2 regions of the Mycobacterium sp. pUA109 genome follow, and region 2 is predicted to be linked to the other one. Evidence: predicted binding sites of a transcription regulator. Region 2 holds the regulator's gene; the other holds the start of a gene.
What was found. The regulator LexA, encoded in region 2, represses DNA repair genes until DNA is damaged. The targets are predictions, from matches to a motif close to CGAACANNTGTTCG.
Positions count from the first base shown of each region.

Region 1: a site for LexA is predicted at 3,646-3,659, ahead of recA (intein-containing recombinase RecA). Genes of this name have one in related genera too.

Region 1 covers NZ_JBGGKS010000010.1:191,947-200,902, forward strand. Annotated here, with positions in the region: gene ACAG26_RS13860 (hypothetical protein) at 1-536, shown strand, start outside; gene ACAG26_RS13865 (DUF5313 domain-containing protein) at 543-941, opposite strand; gene ACAG26_RS13870 (limonene-1,2-epoxide hydrolase family protein) at 955-1,392, opposite strand; gene ACAG26_RS13875 (glycosyltransferase) at 1,435-2,607, shown strand; gene ACAG26_RS13880 (DUF3046 domain-containing protein) at 2,617-2,811, shown strand; gene ACAG26_RS13885 (Clp protease N-terminal domain-containing protein) at 2,895-3,605, shown strand; gene recA (intein-containing recombinase RecA) at 3,785-5,941, shown strand; gene recX (recombination regulator RecX) at 5,907-6,428, shown strand; gene ACAG26_RS13900 (OsmC family protein) at 6,484-6,951, opposite strand; gene ACAG26_RS13905 (hypothetical protein) at 7,000-7,236, opposite strand; gene miaB (tRNA (N6-isopentenyl adenosine(37)-C2)-methylthiotransferase MiaB) at 7,447-8,937, shown strand; gene ACAG26_RS13915 (hypothetical protein) at 8,934-8,956, shown strand, end outside.
Region 2 covers NZ_JBGGKS010000030.1:31,454-42,508, reverse strand. Annotated here, with positions in the region: gene ACAG26_RS25470 (LGFP repeat-containing protein) at 192-2,240, shown strand; gene lexA (transcriptional repressor LexA) at 2,252-2,965, opposite strand; gene ACAG26_RS25460 (LysM peptidoglycan-binding domain-containing protein) at 3,171-3,632, shown strand; gene nrdR (transcriptional regulator NrdR) at 3,723-4,202, shown strand; gene ACAG26_RS25450 (peroxynitrite isomerase) at 4,256-4,741, shown strand; gene ACAG26_RS25445 (PhzF family phenazine biosynthesis protein) at 4,749-5,435, opposite strand; gene ACAG26_RS25440 (proteasome assembly chaperone family protein) at 5,459-6,439, opposite strand; gene sthA (Si-specific NAD(P)(+) transhydrogenase) at 6,585-7,991, opposite strand; gene ACAG26_RS25430 (DUF4192 domain-containing protein) at 8,147-9,202, shown strand; gene ACAG26_RS25425 (iron dependent repressor, metal binding and dimerization domain protein) at 9,206-9,898, opposite strand; gene ACAG26_RS25420 (sigma-70 family RNA polymerase sigma factor) at 10,019-11,008, opposite strand.

The sequences.
Region 1 (8,956 bases), on a different contig from region 2:
CGCTGCTGTTGCTGCGGTACCGGTGGCTGCGGTCGCTGCCGCTGCCGGCGCAGCGGCCCGCCACCATCCGTCGGCTCCCGCCGCCCGGTTCGGCGGCGCGGCCGGTCATGTCGGCGCTGGGCGCCTCCGAACGGGGCATGTTTTCGCTGCTGGGCGTGATGGAGCGGGGGAACATGTTGCCCGCCGAGGAGATTCGGGATCTGAGCGCGGCGGCCAACCGGACGGCGGCCACCATGGCGGCCACCGCCGCCGAGGTGGTGTCGATGGAGCAGACGGTGAGCTGCACCGCCGATTCCCGGGCGTATCTGGTGCCCACCATCAACGCGTTCACCGCGCAGCTCAGCGCCGGCGTGCGTCAGTACAACGAAATGGTGACCGCCGCAGCACAGTTGGTGGCGTCGGCCAACGGGGGAGGGGCGGCTTCCCCGGCGCACTCGCCGATGGCCCGGCAGCACTACCGCGAGGAGCTGGTCGGCGCGACCGACCGCCTGCTCGGCTGGGCGCAAGCCTTCGACGAACTCCGTCCCCTGCGCTAAGCGCGGTTAATCCCCGGGTCGGGGGCCGTAGCGTTCGATATACGCCCGGTGTAGGTGGGCGTCGCGTTCGCGGGTCCGTTCATCGACCAGGTCGGGGTCGAAACCGTGCACGCGCAGCATGTGCCGACGCCACACCTTGTTGAGGGCGTGCGAGAAATACACCAGCGCGATGAAAATCGGCGCGCTGATTTCCAGGTGCACGTAAAACGGGCCCGGCAGCAGCCACAGCGGGGCCAGCACCAACAGGGTCGGGACCGCGGCGCGCAGCATCATTCGGGCGGTGGCGCCCTTGCCGGTCAGATCGTTGCGGACCCAGTCCCGCATCGAATCGGGCAGCTGCCGCCCGTAGCAGTACCGGATGTACTGCAGCGGATTGGGTTTGGTGCGCACCCTGTCGGTGCCCATCGTGTGCGGCCCCTTAGAACGTGGGCCGCAGCGACGGGAACACGGTGGCCGCCACCGCCCGCGCCGTCGCCTTGAACATGTCGTAGAAATCGAAATAGTCCCGCCACAGCGTGATGCGGCCGTCGTGGACCTCGAACACGCCGCACACCCAGAACTGCAACCGCAGTGGCCCGATCAGCAGCGCATCGGTGCGTTCGGTGAGGACGGCGTCGCCGTCGGCGGCGATGCGGTGGATTTTCACCTCGAACCCGGCGCGGCCCTCCATCCGACGGAACAGCCGCATCGTGGTGCTGCGGCCGCGGATGGTCGGCAACCCGACGTTCTGGTACACCAGGTCGTCGGCCAAGGTGGCGTCTGCCGTAACGAAGTCCTCGTCCTGCAGCGCGTTCAGGAAGGTCTCGACGGTGCGGATGTTGTCAACGGACGTCAGCTCAGCGGTTGGTTCGGTCATACCTGTCAGCCTAGAACCGTTGGGCTATGGCACGGTAGGGCGATGCGTGTCGTCGTGATCGCCGGACCCGACCCCGGGCACTCGTTTCCCGCGATCGCACTGTGCCAACGCTTCCAGGCCGCCGGCGACACCGCGACCCTGCTCACCGGGGTCGAATGGCTGGCCATCGCCGCCGCGGCCGGGATCGACGCCACCGAGCTGGCCGGGCTGGATCCCACCGCCGCCGACGACGATGCCGACGCCGGCGCCAAAATTCACCAGCGGGCCGCCCGGATGGCGGTGGAAAACCTCGACCGGCTTCGGGCGTTGGCACCGGACCTGGTGGTCTCCGACGTGATCACCGCCTGCGGCGGCATGGCCGCCGAACTGCTGGGCATCCCGTGGGTCGAACTCAACCCGCATCCGCTGTACCTGCCGTCGAAGGGGCTCCCCCCGATCGGCAGTGGGTTGGCCCCGGGCACCGGGCTGCGCGGCCGACTGCGCGACGCGGTCATGCGAGCGCTGACGGCGCGGTCGTGGCGGGCCGGGCTGCGGCAGCGGGCGGCGGTGCGCGCCGAGATCGGGCTACCGGCCCGCGACCCCGGTCCGCTGCGCCGGCTGATCGCCACGCTGCCCGCGCTGGAGGTGCCCCGCCCGGACTGGCCGGCCGAGGCCGTCGTGGTCGGCCCACTGCATTTCGAACCGACCGAGCAGGTGCTGCCGGTTCCGCCGGGCGATGGGCCGGTGGTGATGGTCGCGCCGTCCACCGCGTTGACCGGCACCCGCGGCATGGCCCAGGTGGCGTTGGACTGCCTGGCGCCCGGGGTCGGGCTGCCGGACGGTGCGCGGGTGGTGGTGTCCCGGCTCAACGGCCCCGACCTGACGGTGCCGCCGTGGGCGACGGTCGGGCTGGGCCGCCAAGACGACCTGCTGAGACGCGCCGATGTGGTGGTGTGCGGCGGCGGGCACGGCATGGTGACCAAAACGCTGTTGGCCGGGGTGCCGCTGGTGGTGGTTCCCGGCGGCGGGGACCAGTGGGAGTTGGCCAACCGCGTGGTGCGCCAGGGCAGCGGGCGGCTGGTGCGGCCGCTGACCGCCGACGCGCTGGTGGCCGCGGTGAACGCAGTGCTGTCGTTGCCGCGCTACGGCGAGGCGGCGCGCCGGGCCGCCGCTAGCGCCGACGCGGTGGCCGACCCGGTCCGGGTGTGTCACGAGGCGCTGGTGGGCGCTGGGTAGGTTGGTTGGGTGCGTCTGACGGAATTCCACGAACGGGTAACGCTACGGTTCGGCGCCGCCTACGGCGCCTCGGTGCTGGCCGATCACGTGCTGAACGGCTTCGATGGACGCACCGCCGCACAGGCGATTGAGGAGGGCGTGGAGCCCCGCGACGTGTGGTGGGCGCTGTGCTCCGACTTCGACGTCCCCCGCGAGCAGTGGTGAGGTTGGCGACGCTCCGCTGCGACGAGTCAACCAGCACGGCGGATCCAGCCCGATAGCGGTCACCGCTCGCGCATGATGGGAGCGTGTTCGAGCGATTCACCGACGCGGCGCGCCGCGCGGTGGTGCTGTCCAACGAAGTGGTTGGTGAACTGAGGCACGACCACCTCGGAACGGAGCACTTCCTGATGGGACTGCTCGCCATCCCCGACCAGCCGGCTAGCCGGGCGTTGGCCACGCTCGGCGTCACCGCGGACGCGGTGCGGCGGGAGATCATCGACCGGGTCGGCACCGGCGAGAAGCCGATCGGCGGCCACATCCCGTTCACGCCGCACGCCAAGAGCGCGTTGCAGCGCAGCCTGACCGAGTCCTTCGAGGTGGGACACTCCTACATCGGCACCGAGCACATGTTGCTGGGGCTGCTGGGCGAACCTGACGGCCTGGGCGCGCAGATCCTCGCTGCCCGGGTGGGGGACCTGTCGAGGGTGCGCGCGGCCGTGCTCGACCTGGCCGCGGTTACACCGCCGGCTGGGGGTTTGCAGGGATCCGCTGAGGCGGGGCGTCATCGCATGCACATCCGTGTCGCCGACGACCGGGTCACCGTTGTGGTCCAGGACCCCGGCATGGTCGAGGTGGCGCGCGCCGCGGTCATTGCGCTCGGCGATCTGGTCGACGAGCCGGGCACGATTTCCGGTGGGCTTCCGGCCGCTGCCAGCCTCGCTGTGGTGTGGCAGGCGCTGCGTACCAGCCTCGACGACATCCGGCGCCGCGCCACGCCTCCGACGCCTGGCGCCTGAACAAAGCTGCCCGCCGACACGCGGCGTGTCTGACTTGAATCGAACACCCGTTCGCCTAATGTGGGGTGTGTTCGACGGGCGCGATGCCGCGACAGGACGACTTGTCAGACCCTGTCGCTAGCGTCGCGGCCAAGCGACCGAATCCGGTCAACCGAACACCGAACTACAGGAGAAATACCATGCCGCAAGCCCCGGATCGCGAGAAAGCTCTCGAACTGGCGATGGCCCAGATCGAGAAGAGTCACGGCAAAGGCTCGGTGATGCGCCTTGGCGACGAGGTGCGTCAGCCAATCTCGGTCATCCCGACCGGGTCGATCGCCCTGGACGTGGCGCTGGGCATCGGCGGCCTGCCGCGCGGCCGCATCGTGGAGATCTACGGCCCGGAGTCCTCGGGTAAGACCACCGTCGCGCTGCATGCGGTGGCTAACGCCCAGGCCGCCGGCGGGATCGCGGCGTTCATCGACGCCGAGCACGCCCTGGATCCCGACTACGCCAAGAAGCTCGGGGTGGACACCGACGCGCTGCTGGTGTCCCAGCCCGATACCGGGGAACAGGCGCTGGAGATCGCCGACACGCTGATCCGCTCCGGCGCGCTGGACATCCTGGTCATCGACTCGGTGGCCGCGCTGGTGCCACGCGCGGAGATCGAAGGCGAGATGGGGGACAGCCACGTCGGTCTACAGGCCCGGCTGATGAGCCAAGCCCTGCGGAAAATGACTGGTGCGCTGAATAATTCGGGCACCACGGCGATCTTCATCAACCAGCTGCGGGAAAAAATCGGCGTCATGTTCGGGTGTGGGTCCTGGTACACCAATGTCACTCTGGCCGACGGGTCTACTGAGAAGCTCGGCAAGATCGTGAATCAGAAGATGGACGTCGAAGTCCTGTCCTACGACTTCGAGTCCGGTCGCATCGTTCCACGCAAAGTGATTAATTGGTTCAACAACGGAAAGGCCGAAGAGTTCCTGCATTTCAAGGTCGATCGACCTGGGAGCGGGACGGGACGCGGTCACGCTAGTTTGGCTATGACGCGGAATCACCTCATCCGGACGCCGGGCGGCTGGCGTGAAGCCGAAGACATCAATGTTGGTGATCGTGTGATGTTGGCGCAACCGAGCCTGCTCAGCGACCAGCAGTGGGAGGTTGTGCTGGGATCGCTAATGGGCGATGGTTGCCTGTCCCTGCCAGTTCGGCATGATTCCGAGAGTGCACGGCTCCGCATGGGACACGGGGCGAAGCAGTCGGAATACCTGGACTGGAAGGTAGCCCTGTTGGCGAACATTCCGCACTGCCGTACCGCCAATGACAAGGGCGCAGTATTTGCGGACTTCACCCCGCTAGCGGAACTGCACGAATTGCGAAGCGCCGTTTATCTCGGCGATGGCAAGAAGTTCCTTTCCGAGGAGTACCTCAAAGCACTCACCCCGCTGGCGCTGGCCATCTGGTACATGGACGACGGCGGCTTCACGTTGCGCTCCAAGGGGCTACAGCAGCGGACTGAGGGCGGCAGCGGGCGGATCGAGATCTGCGTTGAAGCCATGACCGAAGGAACACAAGAGCGGCTATGTAACTATTTGCATGACACTCATGGATTGGATGTGAGATTGCGGCATCCAGGAAAGGCCGGCAAGGCAGTACTGCAGTTCTCCACTGCGGCATCTGCAAAGTTCCAGGAGCTGGTGGCGCCGTATATGGCTCCGTCGATGGAGTACAAGCTGCTGCCACGTTTCCGTGGCCGGGGTGCGGTGACACCGCAGTTCGTAGAACCAACGATGCAGCTGATGCCGGCGCGTGTCACCGAGATCGAGTCGAAGACGGACTATCAGAAGATGGACCGCTTCGACATCGAGGTCGAAGGATCACACAACTACTTTGCCGACGGGGTGATGGTGCACAACTCGCCTGAAACCACCACGGGCGGAAAGGCGTTGAAGTTCTACGCTTCGGTTCGGCTGGACGTGCGCCGCATCGAGACGCTCAAGGACGGCACCGACGCGGTCGGTAACCGCACGCGTTGCAAGGTGGTGAAGAACAAGGTCAGCCCACCGTTCAAACAAGCCGAGTTCGACATCCTCTACGGCAAGGGCATCAGCCGCGAGGGGTCGTTGATCGACATGGGGGTGGATCAGGGCTTTATCCGCAAGTCCGGCTCCTGGTACACCTACGAGGGCGAGCAGCTGGGGCAGGGCAAGGAGAATGCCCGCAACTTCTTGTTGGAGAACGTTGATGTGGCCAACGAGATCGAGAAGAAGATCAAAGAAAAGCTCGGCATCGGCGCCGTGGTGACCGATGATCTGACCGATGACAGCGCCCTGCCCGCCCCCGTCGACTTCTGAGCCGAAGCGTGAGGAGCAGGCGCGGGCGTTGTGCCTGCGTCTGCTCACCGCGCGGGCGCGGACCCGAGCCGAGCTCGCCGGTCAGCTGACCAAACGCGGCTACCCCGACGAGGTCAGCGTCCGGGTGCTGGATCGGTTGGCCGCGGTGGGATTGATCGACGACGCCGATTTCGCCGAGCAGTGGGTACGGTCCCGCCGAGAGCGCGCCGGAAAGGGCAAGCGCGCGTTGGCCGCCGAGTTGCGCACCAAGGGTGTCGACGACGAGGTGATCGCTGCGGCGCTCAACGACCTCGACGCCGGTGCCGAGCGGGACCGGGCCGAGCAACTGGTTCGGGCCAAGCTGCGGCGGGAGAAACTCGACGGGGACGAGACGAAGGTGGCCCGTCGTCTGGTGGCGATGCTGGCCCGCCGCGGTTACCACCAGTCGATGGCCTACGGCGTGGTCAGCACCGAGCTGGCGCTGGAGTTGGAGCGGCGGCGCACCTAGCCGTCGCCGACCGGGGTGAAGGTCGCGCCCATCGGCATGGGTCAGTCGGCGAAGCTCAGGGGCTCGCGTACTCCACCTGGGGACGAACCTCGATTTGCGTGCGCAGCGAGTTGGCGATGTAGCACTGGCGGTGGGCCACCTGCACCAGGTGGCGGATTTGGTCGACGGTGGGGCCCGGCGCCACCACGATGCGCGGCCGCAGCGTGATCCGGGTGAGCCGGACCGGGTGATCGTCCTCGGGCATGACGCCCACCGCGTCGTCGTCGTAGCTCAGCACGTCAACTCGTGCCCGCGCCGCCACCGCGAGGAAGGTCAGCAACTGACAGGAGGCGGCGGCCATCACCACCAGCTGCTCCGGGTTGAGGTGATCGGCCCGACCCAGGAACGCTTGGTCGGCGGATAGGGTCAGCGAGTCCTGCGCCGGGGCGGCGCTGGCCGCGTGTTCACGCTGATAGTGCTGGTATCCCGGCCCGGTCGAACCCGTCCACCGACAGCGGGCGCGGTAGGTGTGTTCGGCGCTCACCCGCTGGGGCCTCCGTTGCCGCTCGCGACGACGGCTGCGCCGACCGGTCTAGTCCTCGGCGTCTTCGAGCTCGGCGTCGTCGCCGTTGCCGGTGAAGGCTTCCCTGACGCGGTCGACCGCATAGGTGCCGATGGAGATGGAGTCCGAGACGATGGCGCTGGTCCCCTCGCCGACGTCGCCTTTAATGATGTGGCTGGCATCTTCGACGATGTCCGAGGCCTTTTGGACGGCGTGCGTCGCGATGTCTCGGGCCACGGCGACCGCGTCCTTTGCGTTGAAGGCCATGAGACTCTCCTGTCCGCTGCAATCTGATCCGTTGCAATCTGATCTGACTCTAGACCCACCCGGCCCGCTACCGCCGAGGTCGACGGTGGCGAGGTTCGTTCTCGACGTTTTCCGCGCTGCCGTCAATCTGGGCGCACCGATGGGCGGGCGCACCGATGGGCGCACTAATCCGGCCAGCACCGCCCTACCACGCCGCCGTACCATGGGCGCGTGACATCGACGACGGACGTGGCGGTGCGCACCTATCAGGTGCGCACCTACGGCTGTCAGATGAACGTCCACGATTCCGAACGGCTTGCGGGTCTGTTGGAGGCCGCCGGCTACCGGCGCGCAGCCGCGGACACCGACGCGGATGTGGTGGTGTTCAACACCTGTGCGGTGCGGGAAAACGCCGACAACAAGCTGTACGGCAACCTCAGCCACCTGGCGCCGCGCAAACGCGACAACCCGGACATGCAGATCGCGGTGGGCGGCTGCCTGGCCCAAAAAGACCGGGACGCGGTGCTGCGCAAGGCGCCGTGGGTCGACGTCGTCTTCGGCACCCACAACATCGGGTCGCTGCCCACCCTGCTGGAGCGGGCCAAGCACAACCAGACCGCCCAGGTGGAAATCCTCGACGCGCTGCAGGAGTTCCCTTCGGCGCTGCCCGCGGCCCGCGAATCCGCTTACGCCGCCTGGGTTTCCATCTCGGTGGGCTGCAACAACACCTGCACTTTCTGCATCGTCCCGGCGCTGCGCGGCAAAGAGGTCGACCGCAGTCCGGCCGACATCCTCGCCGAGGCGCAGGCCCTGGCGGACACCGGTGTGCTGGAAATCACCCTGCTGGGCCAAAACGTCAACGCCTACGGCGTCTCGTTCGCCGACCCGGCCCAGCCCCGCGACCGCGGCGCCTTCGCCGATCTGCTGCGCGCCTGTGGACGCATCGACGGGCTGGAGCGGGTCCGGTTCACCTCACCGCATCCGGCCGAGTTCACCGACGACGTCATCGACGCGATGGCGGAGACGGCGAACGTGTGCCCGGCGCTGCATATGCCGCTGCAGTCCGGCTCGGATCGCGTGCTGCGGGCCATGCGGCGCTCCTACCGTGCCGAGCGCTACCTGGGCATCATCGACCGGGTCCGTGCGGCCATCCCGCACGCCGCGATCACCACCGATTTGATCGTCGGTTTTCCCGGCGAGACCGAGGAGGACTTCGCGGCCACCCTCGACGTCGTCCGGCGGGCCCGGTTCTCGGCGGCGTTCACCTTCCAGTACTCCAAACGCCCCGGCACCCCGGCCGCCGACCTCGATGGCCAGGTGCCCAAAGCTGTGGTGCAGGAGCGCTACGACCGGCTGATCGAACTGCAGGAGCAGATCTCCCTGGAGGAAAACCGGGCGCAGGTCGGGCGGACGGTGGAACTGCTGGTCGCCGTGGGGGAGGGCCGCAAGGACGAGGCCACCGCGCGGATGAGCGGCCGGGCCCGCGACGGCAGACTGGTGCACTTCAGCCCGGGTGGCCAGCAGGTGCGTCCGGGCGACATCGTCACCACCGTGGTCACCGACGCCGCCCCGCACCATCTGCTCGCCGACGGGCCGCTGCTGAGCCACCGTCGCACCCGGGCCGGGGACGCGCACGGGTCGGGGCCGCGCGGCGTCGGGCTGGGCATGCCCGCGGTGGGACGGCCGGCCCCGAGCGCCGAACCGTTGGGGTGCAGCCAATGACCGGCGACGCATTCGACGC
Region 2 (11,055 bases):
CGGTGTCGGCCCGGCGTGGGTGAGCTCAACCGAGCCCGAATGAGCGACACGCGCAAACCTGCATCAATTGAACATCGGTTGTGCATCTATTTTCGTAATGTCGGAGGCACGCGTTCGCAATTTGTGTCCGGCGACGCAATAGTTATCCGCGACGTGACAGACAGCGGCATATGGGCGGCCGGGGAGGTTTGGTGACTGGGCAGAGAGGGCGACTAGGCAGGGCGGCCGTACGTGCGGCGCTCGGCCTGCTGACCACGGCGGCAACCGTCGTGCTGTGGGCACCCACCGCCGCGGCGACTCCGGAGTCCGACGCCGCCGACGCCATCAGCGCCGCGTGGGACGCCGCCGGCGGGGACAATTCCGAACTCGGCGCGCGGCAAGGTGATGTCTATCCGATCGGGGAGGGCTTCGCCGAGGACTTCGCCGGCGGGAAGATGTTTTACACCCCGGCCACCGGTGCCCGCGCGATGTACGGCGCGGTGTTGCAGAAGTACGAGTCGCTGGGCGGTCCCGCCGACAGCGACCTGGGCTTCCCGAACGTCGATGAGGCCCCCGGCTTGGCCAGCCCGGACAGTCGGTCGATCACCTTCGACGCCGCCGATCACCCGGTGCTCTTCTACACCCCCGAGCACGGCGCCTTCGTGGTGCGCGGGGCGATCAACGCCGCGTGGGACAAGTTGGGCAGTTCGTCGGGCACGCTGGGCGTCCCGGTTGCCGACGAAACCACCGACGGCGACGTGATCACCCAGAAGTTCAGCGGTGGTCAGGTGTCGTGGAACCGGGTGACCAAGGCATTCAGCACCGATCCGCCCGAGCTGGCTGGCGACCTCAAGGACTTGCAGGTCCCAATCGACGCGACCGCGTCCATCAACCGGGCGTGGCGGGCGGCCGGCGGCGCCTCCGGGCCGCTGGGCGCCAAACAGGGCGACCAATACACGGTCGGCACCGACGGTGCGGGCCAAGACTTCGCCGGCGGCAAGGTCTTCTTCTCCCCGGCCACCGGGGCCAACGCCGTCTCCGGCGACGTGCTGGCGAAATACGAGTCCCTGGGCGGGCCGGCCGGTAGCGATCTGGGCTTCCCGGTCAGCAGCGAGGCCGACGGGCCGATCCCGGGCAGCCGGGTCAGCACCTTCTCCGGCGAGGACAAGCCGGTGATCTTCTTCAGCCCCGATCATGGCGCCTTCGTGGTGCGCGGTGCGATGAAGGTCGCGTGGGACAAGCTCGGCGGCGCGTCCGGGAAGCTGGGCGCGCCGGTGGGCGACCAATCGGTCGACGGCAACGTGGTCTCACAGAAATTCACCGGCGGCACCATCTCCTGGGACCGGGTCGCCAACCGGTTCAGCACCGACCCGGAAAACCTGGCCGGCCAGCTGGCGGGGCTGCAGGTGCCGGGCCAGAACGCGCCGAGCGGTCCCGCGCTGAGTCACCACGGTGGCGGCGGCACCGGGCCCGGCTGGCATTGGTGGTGGCTGGCCGTCGCGCTGGCCGCGCTGGTGTTGCTGCCGCTGCTGGCGGGGCTGTGGTGGCAGCGGCGACGCAAGGCCGAACGATTCCTGTTGCGCCGCAACGGGCGTCGTCGCGCGACGGCCGGCGCGGTCGCCAACGGTGCCGCGCCGGGCATCGGCTATGACGCCGAGGACGACGAGCGGTGGTCGGCGGAGGCCGAGGAACCCGGAACCACGGTGCGCCTCTCGCGGTTCCCCGCTGGCTACGGCGAGGAGCCCGGCGGTTACGGCGAGGAGCCGGGCGGTTACGGCGAGGAGCCCGGCGGGCCGCCGTCGGGGGTGGACCTGTTCGGCGGGACCGGACCCGACGACAGCTGGATGCCCACGCCCGGCGGGTCGGCGGGCGGCTTCGGCGAAGCGCCGGTCGACGACGCGGAAGCCGACGAACTCGAGGAGGCCGAGGACCCCGACGCGGTCGACACCGCGCCGACCCGCATCCCGACCTCGTCGGAGGTGCAGGGCGCGCCGGAGCCGCAGACCGGGCGGCACGCGGCGTTGGGCGCCGCCGACGACGACGCCCCGGAGTCACCCGGCTACGACGGGGAGGCCTATCCAGCGGTGCACCTTCCGCTCGATGACCCCTATCAGGCGCCGGAGGGGTATCCGGTCAAGGCCAATACCGTGTCCGGCCTGTACTACACCCCCGACAGCCCCGCGTACTTCGAAAAAGCCGCCGAAATTTGGTTCGCCAGCGAGGAAGTGGCCCAGTTCAACGGTTTCGTCAAGGCCGACTAAAGCGCACCCGTCTAGATCTTGCGGATCACCGTGACGACTTTGCCCAGCACGGCGGCGTCGTTACCGGGGATGGGGTCGAACACCGGGTTGTGCGGCATCAGCCACACCTGGCCGCCGGTGCGCTTGAACGTCTTCACGGTGGCCTCCCCGTCGATCATCGCCGCGACGATGTCGCCGTTGTCGGCGACGTTCTGCTGACGCACCACCACCCAGTCGCCGTCGCAGATCGCCGCGTCGACCATGGATTCGCCGACCACCTTGAGCAAAAACAGCGCGCCCTCGCCGACCAGCTCCCGGGGCAGCGGGAACACATCTTCGACGGCCTCCTCGGCGAGGATCGGCCCGCCGGCGGCGATGCGGCCCAGCACCGGGATGTAGGCCGGCTCGGGTAGGGCATCGGAGCCGGCGACGTCGGTGTCGACCGGCGCCACCGCGGCGACGGTGCCGTGCGGGCCGCGCACGTCGACCGCCCGCGGCCGGTTCGGGTCGCGGCGCAGGTACCCCTTGCGTTCCAGGGTGCGCAGCTGGTGCGCCACCGAGGAGGTGGAGGTCAGCCCGACGGCGTCGCCGATCTCCCGGATGCTGGGCGGGTAGCCGCGTTTGGTGACCGAGGCGCGGATGACGTCCAGGATGGTGCGCTGCCGCGCGGTCAGCGTCGTATCCAGTGGCTTATCGGAACCTTGGTCCCGATCGCCGGGGCCCGAAGTGTCGCTGCTGTCGCTCATAGGAACGAATGTAGACCCGCAGCAGCCGATTCTCAAACACCTGTTCGACAAGTGTCGCGCCACCGGGGCCTGGGACTCATGTGACCGGTGTTGTCGGTGGGTCGGTCTAGAGTTCGACAACAGTTCGATCACATGTTCGTGCATCGAACACGTGATCGACTATAGTTCGAACACAGGAGCGATTGCGTCGGAGGAAGGAGCTCCCATGACACTCATCGAGACCGCCCCGCCGCGCCGGGTGATGCCGCGTCGGCCGGTCCGGGTACACCCGAACGGCCGGATGAGCGAGCAGGTGCGTCCGCCGCGGCCGCGGCCGGCCGGTGCGCCGCTGCGCTACCGGGGGACCGGCGTGCTGGTGTCGCGGGGTCCGCACCGTCGGCGCCCGATCACCCCGGGGACGACGGCGGCGCTGGCCATGCTGGCCGCCCTGATCACGGTGTGGCTGGGCCTGATCGCGCAATTCGGGGCGGCGGCCAACCACCCGGCGCCGGTGCCCGACCGGCTGGCCGTGGTGCGCGTCGAGCCGGGCGAAACCCTGCAGCACGTCGCCGCGCGGGTGGCGCCCGGGGCGTCCACCCGTCAGGTCGCCGACCGGATCCGGGAACTCAACGGGTTGGACTCGGCGGCACTGGACGCCGGCCAGACCCTGATCGCGCCGATCGGGTGAGTGGTGGTACCGCCACTGCTGACGCCGCACGCCGCGCAGGTACGCTCGGAGTCGTCTCAGACACCCTGCCCGCGCGGCGAAGGAGCGGCCATGCACTGCCCGTTTTGCCGTCACCCCGATTCTCGGGTGGTCGACTCCCGCGAAACCGATGAAGGCCAGGCGATTCGACGCCGCCGGTCCTGCCCGGAATGCGGGCGGCGGTTCACCACCGTGGAAACCGCGGTGTTGGCCGTGGTCAAGCGCAGCGGTGTCACCGAACCGTTCAGCCGGGAGAAGGTGATCAGCGGGGTGCGCCGCGCCTGCCAGGGCCGCCACGTCGACGATGACGCGCTCAACGTGCTGGCCCAGCAGGTCGAAGACACGGTGCGCGCGGCCGGATCGCCGGAGATTCCCAGCCACGAGGTCGGGCTGGCGATCCTGGGCCCGCTGCGCGAACTCGACGAGGTCGCCTACCTGCGCTTCGCCTCGGTGTACCGGTCGTTCACGTCGGCCGACGACTTTGAGCGGGAGATCGAGGCCCTGCGTGAGCACCGGGCGCTGGTGGGCCGAGCAGACGCAAAAGCACCGTAAAACGCGGTGTTTGGGGTGCGTTTGCGTCTGCTCGCGGTAGGTAGGCTGACGCCATGACGGCTGACCTGCACCCGAACCTTGCGGCATTGGCTCCACTATTGGGCACCTGGTCGGGCCGCGGCTCGGGGGTGTACCCGACCATCGACTCGTTCGACTATCTCGAGGACGTGGTGTTCGGCCACGTCGGCAAGCCGTTTTTGAGCTACGGGCAGAAAACCAAATCGGCCGCCGACGGGTTGCCGCTGCACGCCGAGACCGGTTATCTGCGGGTGCCGCAACCGGGTCGGGTGGAATGGGTGCTCGCCCATCCCAGCGGTATCACCGAGATCCAGGTGGGCACCTTGGCGGCCACTGGCGACGTCATCGAACTCGAGATGACCGCCGCCACCATCGGTTTGGCCCCCACCGCCAAGGAAGTGACCGCCCTGTCCCGGCGCTACCGGCTCGACGGCGACGAGCTGTCTTACACCCTGGAGATGGGTGCGGTCGGCCAGCCGCGGCAAAACCATCTGACCGCGGTGTTGCACCGGACCGGTTAGACGACCGTTAGACGACCGTCATCACCCCATCGCTGGCCACCCGGCCGGCGATGCGCACCCAGCCCTCGGGGCTCCAACGGGTGTAGATCACCGACCCGTTGCCCTGGGTAATGGTGAGGTCTCGGCTGAGGTAATCGGTGATGCGCACCGCGGCGGCGCCGGTCGCTTCGTCCTCGGGTACGCCCAGGTTGCCGGCGAACATCCGCGCGCGCAGCGCCCCGTTCTCCTGGTCGGTCCAGGTCCACAGGTAGTGCTGGGTGTCGTCGGGAAACTCGGCGGGATCGGCGGCGGCCAGCTCGTCGAGCGAATCCAGGTCGTGGATGGCGAATTCGGGCGCCCACTCCGAGCGGGCGCTGACCACGGTGAGCGCACCTTCGTAGCCGACCTGCACAATGCCGGCCGGCACCTGCAGGGTGCGGATCGGGCTGCCCCGCTCGCGCAGCCACCACGACACCCCGACGGTGGGGTGCCCGGCGAACGGCAGTTCGGTCATCGGCGTGTAGATGCGGGCGTGCGCGCTGGTCGACCCCGCTTCCGGCAGGTCGACGAATAGCGTTTCGCTGTACCCCAATTCGGCGGCGAGCCGCTGGCGGTCCGGGGGCGGCACCGCGGCCGCGTCGACGATGCCGAGCGGATTGCCGAAGTTGTCGTTCTCGTCGGTGAAAACGCGCACCACCGTCACGTCGATGCCCATAGGCCGACTCTACGTGTGGCCGCTCAGCTCTGGTCGTCGTCGCCGGACTTCTTCTTGCGGGCTTCGGCGGCCAAGAACCGCTCGAACTCCGCGCCGAGCTCGTCACCGCTGGGCAGGTCCTCGTCGCGCGCCAGCAGCGACCGGTTCTCCTGGGCGGTCATGAACGTGTCGTACTGGCGCTCCAGCGCCGTGACCACCTGCGCCACTTCGGGGCTCGCCTCGACCTGCTCGTCGATCTTGGCGCGGATGTCGGTGGCGGCTTCGCTCAACGCGGTCAGCGGCAGCTGCAGCGAACCGGTCTTGGCGACCTGTTCGAGCAGCGCCCGGGCGGCGTCCGGATAGTCGGTTTGGGCCAGGTAATGCGGCACGTGCACGGTGAAACCGACCACCTCGTGGCCGTGCTGGGCCAGCCGGTACTCCAGCAGGTTCGAGGCGCTGGCGGGCACCTGCACCTCGGCGATCCACGGGGTGTGGTCGGCGATCAGCTCGCGGTTGTTGGAATGCGCGGTCAACGTCACCGGCCGGGTGTGCGGAACCGCCATCGGGATGGTGCCCAGCCCGATGGTCTGGCGCACCCCGAGGCGTTCGGCCAGCAGCCGGACCGCGGTGATGAACCGCTCCCACTTCAGGTCCGGCTCCATGCCGGCCAACAGCAGAAACGGGGTGCCCACGCTGTCGTGCAGCGCGTACAGGCTCAACTCCGGCTCGTCGTAGGCGGTGAAGTGGTCGGTCTTGAACGTCATCAGCGGGCGCCGCGACCGGTAGTCCAGCAGCTCATCGATGGCGAACGAGGCCACCAGCTCGGTGTCCAATGCGTCCTTGAGGTGGCCGGCGGCCAGCCGGATCGCGTGGCCGGCGTCGGAGAAGCCCTGCAGCGCGTGGATCAGCACCGGGCCGCGGCCATCCGGTGACGACAGCTGCGGCGACGGGAACTCCAGCTCGTACATTCCGCCCTGCTCCGGCTGGTAGCGGTGCCCGTGATCTGGGTGTTGGTCCTGCTCCATCGGTTTCGCCTCCTCACCACGGTGTTGGTAGCACCAGGTTCCATTGTCCCCCAGTTGCGGTGGGTGCCCGTCGGCGCCCACGCCTACCCGGTGCCAACGCGGCGGCCGGCAGGTTTATTGCCGCACGTGAGCGGCCCGACACGCCTTAACTGCGGAACTGGTTGAGCGCCCGCATCTTGTTCATCACATCCAGCGCGGCCGTCTTGTAGGCCTCGGAGAACGTCGGATAGTTGAACACCGCGTCGACCAGGTACTCCACCGAGCCGCCGCAGCCCATCACCGCCTGCCCGATGTGCACCATCTCGGTGGCGCTGGTGCCGAAGATGTGCACGCCCAGCAGCTTGAGGTCCTCGGTGGACACCAGCAGTTTGAGCATGCCGTAGGAGTCGCCGGCGATCTGGCCGCGGGCCAGCTCGCGGTAGCGGGCCACCCCCACCTCGTAGGGGATCGCGTCCTTGGTCAGCTCCACCTCGGTGGCCCCGACATAGGACACCTCCGGAATCGAGTAGATGCCGATCGGTTGCAACTCGGTCATCCCGTCGGTCGGCTCGCCGAAGGCGTGGTAGGCGGCCAGCCGACCCTGCTCCATCGAGGTCGCGGCCAGCGCCGGGAAACCGATCACATCGCCGACGGCGTAGATGTGGTCGACCTTGGTTTGGAACTGGTCATCGACGAAGATCCGGCCGCGGTGATCGGTTTCCAGCCCGGCGTTGTGCAGGTCGAGGTGATCGGTTTGGCCCTGCCGGCCCGCCGAGTACATCACCGTCTCGGCCGGGATCTGTTTGCCGCTGGCCAACGTGGTGACGGTGCCCGCCGAGCCGACGTCGACGGCGGTCACCTCTTCGCCGAACCGGAACGTCACCGCCAGATCCCGCAGGTGGAACCGCAGCGACTCGACGATCTCGGGGTCGCAGAATTCCAGCATGGTGTCGCGTTTTTCCACCACGGTCACCTTGGTGCCCAGCGCGGCGAACATCGAGGCGTATTCGATGCCGATCACCCCGGCGCCGACCACCACCATCGACGCCGGGATCGATTTGAGGTCCAAGATGCCGTCGGAGTCCAGCACCCGTTCCTCGTCGAACTCCACCCCGGCCGGGCGGGCCGGCCGGGTGCCGGTGGCGATCACGATGTAGTCGCCGGTCAGGGTGGTCTTGTCGCTGCTGCCGTGCTCCTCGACCAGGATGGTGTGCGGGTCGACGAAGCGGCCGTGGCCCAGCACCAGGTCGATGCGGTTGCGCATCAACTGGTTGCGCACCACGTCGATCTCCTTGGTGATCACGTGCTGGGTGCGGGCCAGCAGGTCGGCCGGGGTGATGCGGTCCTTGACCCGGTAGCTGGCGCCGTACAGTTCGCGCTGGCTCATCCCGGTGAGGTAGAGCACCGCCTCCCGCAACGTTTTCGACGGGATCGTTCCGGTGTTGACGCACACCCCACCGACCATCCGGCCGCGTTCGACCACCGCGACCGACTTGCCCAGCTTGGCCGAGGCGATCGCCGCCTTCTGCCCGCCCGGCCCCGAACCGATCACGACGACGTCGTACTCCCGCATCGAACCCATGAGATAGACATCTACGCCCATTCGTCAAATTGCGCACCTTGGCTCGGCGGGGCCCGCCATCCCCAGTTGCGGGTTCGTCCCCAACTTGGCGATTTCGGGCCGCGGCGGCGGGTGCGATGACGGTGCCGGTTGCCAGCGTTGCCGCCATGAGGACATATCGGCCTGACTTCGAACTGCACCGCCCCGGCGCGCTGATCGCGGCGCTGCCGGCGATCCTGGGCTTCGTGCCGGAAAAATCCCTGGTCCTGGTCTCCGTGCAGGGCGGCGCACTGGGATCGGTGATGCGCGTCAACCTGTCCGACCGGCTCGCCGCACGGATGCCGCAGCTGGCCCAGGTCGCGGCCGCGGCCCGCCCCGAGGCCGCGATCGCGGTGATCGTCGACGCGAAGGGGGCGCGCTGTCCGGTGTGCAACTTCGACTACCGGCTGGTGTGCACGGCGTTGACCGAGGAGTTGGCGCGGCACGACATCGTGTTGTGGGCGGCGCACGTGGTGGACCGGGTGGACGCCGGCGGGCGCTGGCACTGCGTCGACGGCTGCGGGTCCAGGGGAGTGGTCGACGATCCGGCGGCGTCCCCGCTGGCGGTGGCCGCGGTGCTGGACGGGCGGCGGCTGTACGCGCGGCGGGCGGACCTGGAGGCGGTCATCGCCGTCGACGACGGCCGCCGGGCCGCGGTGCGGGCCGTGGTGGCCGAGCGGGCGGCCGCGCGGGAGGTGGCGCATCGCGCCGACCCCGACGGTCAGGGCCGCCGCGATGTCCGCGACGCGGTGGCCGCCGCGGCCCGGGTGGCCGACGGCCAGCAGCTCGACGACGCGCAACTGGCCGCGGTGGGGTGCGCGTTGACCGACGTACGGGTCCGGGACACGTTGTACGGCTTGGCGATCGGAGAGGGCGCCGCCGGGGCCGAGGAGTTGTGGGCGGTGCTGGCGCGGGTGTTGCCGGAGCCGTGGCGGGTCGAGGCGCTGGTGCTGCTGGCGTTTAGCGCCTACGTCCGCGGCGACGGGCCGCTGGCCGGGGTGTCGTTGGAAGCCGCGCTGCGCTGCCAGCCGACGCACCGGATGGCCGGCATGCTGGACACCGCGCTGCAGTCGGGATTGCGACCGGACAAGATCCGGCAACTCGCCCGCACCGGATACCGGCTGGCGAATCGGCTGGGGGTGCGGCTGCCGCCGCGGCAGGACTACAGTCGCCGCGTCGTGTAGGCGCTAGATCTTTTCGACCTTGACCGCGTGCGCCATCTCGTGGGGCAGGTCCACGTCGGCGTGGCCGGGCATCAGGATCGTCACGCCGCCGGCCGGGTTCGTCCGCACGGTCACCCGGGCATTGGGCACCACCCCGGCGTCCTTGAGCCGGCTGATCAAATCGACGTCGCCTTGCACGTGTTCGGTGAGTTGCCGCACCACCACCGCCACCGGCGACCCGGCCGGCAGCTCGGTCAACCGCACCAGGTTGGCGTCCCCGGCGCCGAATTCCGGCCCGACCCCCAGATCCAGCAGGCCCGGGATCGGGTTGCCGAACGGTGAGGTCGTCGGGTTGTTGAGCACCTTGACCAGCCGGCGCTCGACGTCCTCGCTCATCACGTGCTCCCAGCGGCACGCCTCGGCGTGGACTTCCTCCCACGGCAACCCGATGACGTCCACCAGCAGCCGCTCGGCCAGCCGGTGCTTGCGCATCACGGCGATCGCCAGCGTGCGGCCCTTGTCGGTGAGCTCCAGGTGACGGTCACCGGCGACCCGCAGCAGCCCGTCGCGCTCCATCCGGGACACGGTCTGGCTGACGGTGGGCCCGCTCTGCTCAAGCCGCTCCGCAATCCGGGCACGCAGCGGCGTCACGCCCTCTTCCTCGAGGTCGTAGATCGTCCGCAGGTACATCTCGGTGGTATCAACCAGCTCGTTCATTCCGCATCCTCCGTCGGTGCCGAGTCTACTTGCCCAGCTGCGCGGATGGTCATCTAACACTCCTGGTGACAGCAGTGTGCCCGCCGCAAGGGACGCGGCGGGCACACTGCTAGAGGTCGATCAGCTGGCGTACGAGCGGAGCCGGTCCGCGCGTTCACCGTGCCGCAGTTTCGCCATCACCTCGCGTTCGATTTGGCGGACCCGCTCGCGGGACAGGCCGAACAGCTTGCCGATCTGATCCAGGGTGCGCGGCTGCCCGTCGTCGAGACCGAACCGCAGCCGGATCACCTGGTGCTCGCGTTCGTCGAGGGTGGCCAGCACACTGCGGATGTCGGTGTGCAGCAGCTCGGCGATCACCGCGTTCTCGGCGGACATCGCCTCGGCGTCCTCGATGAAGTCGCCCAGCGGGGCCTCCTCGTCTGAGCCCACCGGCATGTCCAGGCTCACCGGGTCGCGGCTGTGTTCGAGCAGGTCGGCGATCTTCTCCGCCGGGATACCGGACTCCGCGGAGAGTTCCTCGTCGGTGGCTTCGCGGCCCAGCTGCTGGTGCATCTCCCGCTTGATCCGGGCCAGCTTGTTGACCTGCTCCACCAGGTGCACCGGCAGCCGGATGGTGCGGCTTTGGTCGGCCATCCCGCGGGTGATCGCTTGCCGGATCCACCAGGTGGCATAGGTGGAGAACTTGAATCCCTTTGCGTAGTCAAACTTCTCCATCGCGCGGATCAGACCCAGGTTGCCTTCCTGGATCAGGTCCAGCAGCGGCATGCCGCGGCCCGTGTAACGCTTGGCCAACGACACCACCAGCCGCAAGTTGGCTTCCAGCAGGTGCTGACGAGCCGCCTGGCCGTCGCGCACTACGGTCTGCAGGTCGCGTTTGCGGTTCTCGCCGAGGCGCTTGCGGGTTTCCAGCAGATGCTGGGCATACAGCCCGGCCTCGATCCGCTTGGCGAGCTCAACCTCGTCGGCGGCGGTCAGCAGCGCCGTCTTGCCGATGCCGTTGAGATACACGCGCACCAGGTCCGCGGCGGGGCTGGAAGCATCTAGATCGCTGTCAACCCGGCTTGTGGTGGCATTTGCCATGGCGACCTCCTGATCGGCTTGAACTGTCATCGGGTTTAACGCCCAACCCGAGTCAAGAGTTCCCGCCGAAGCGCCGT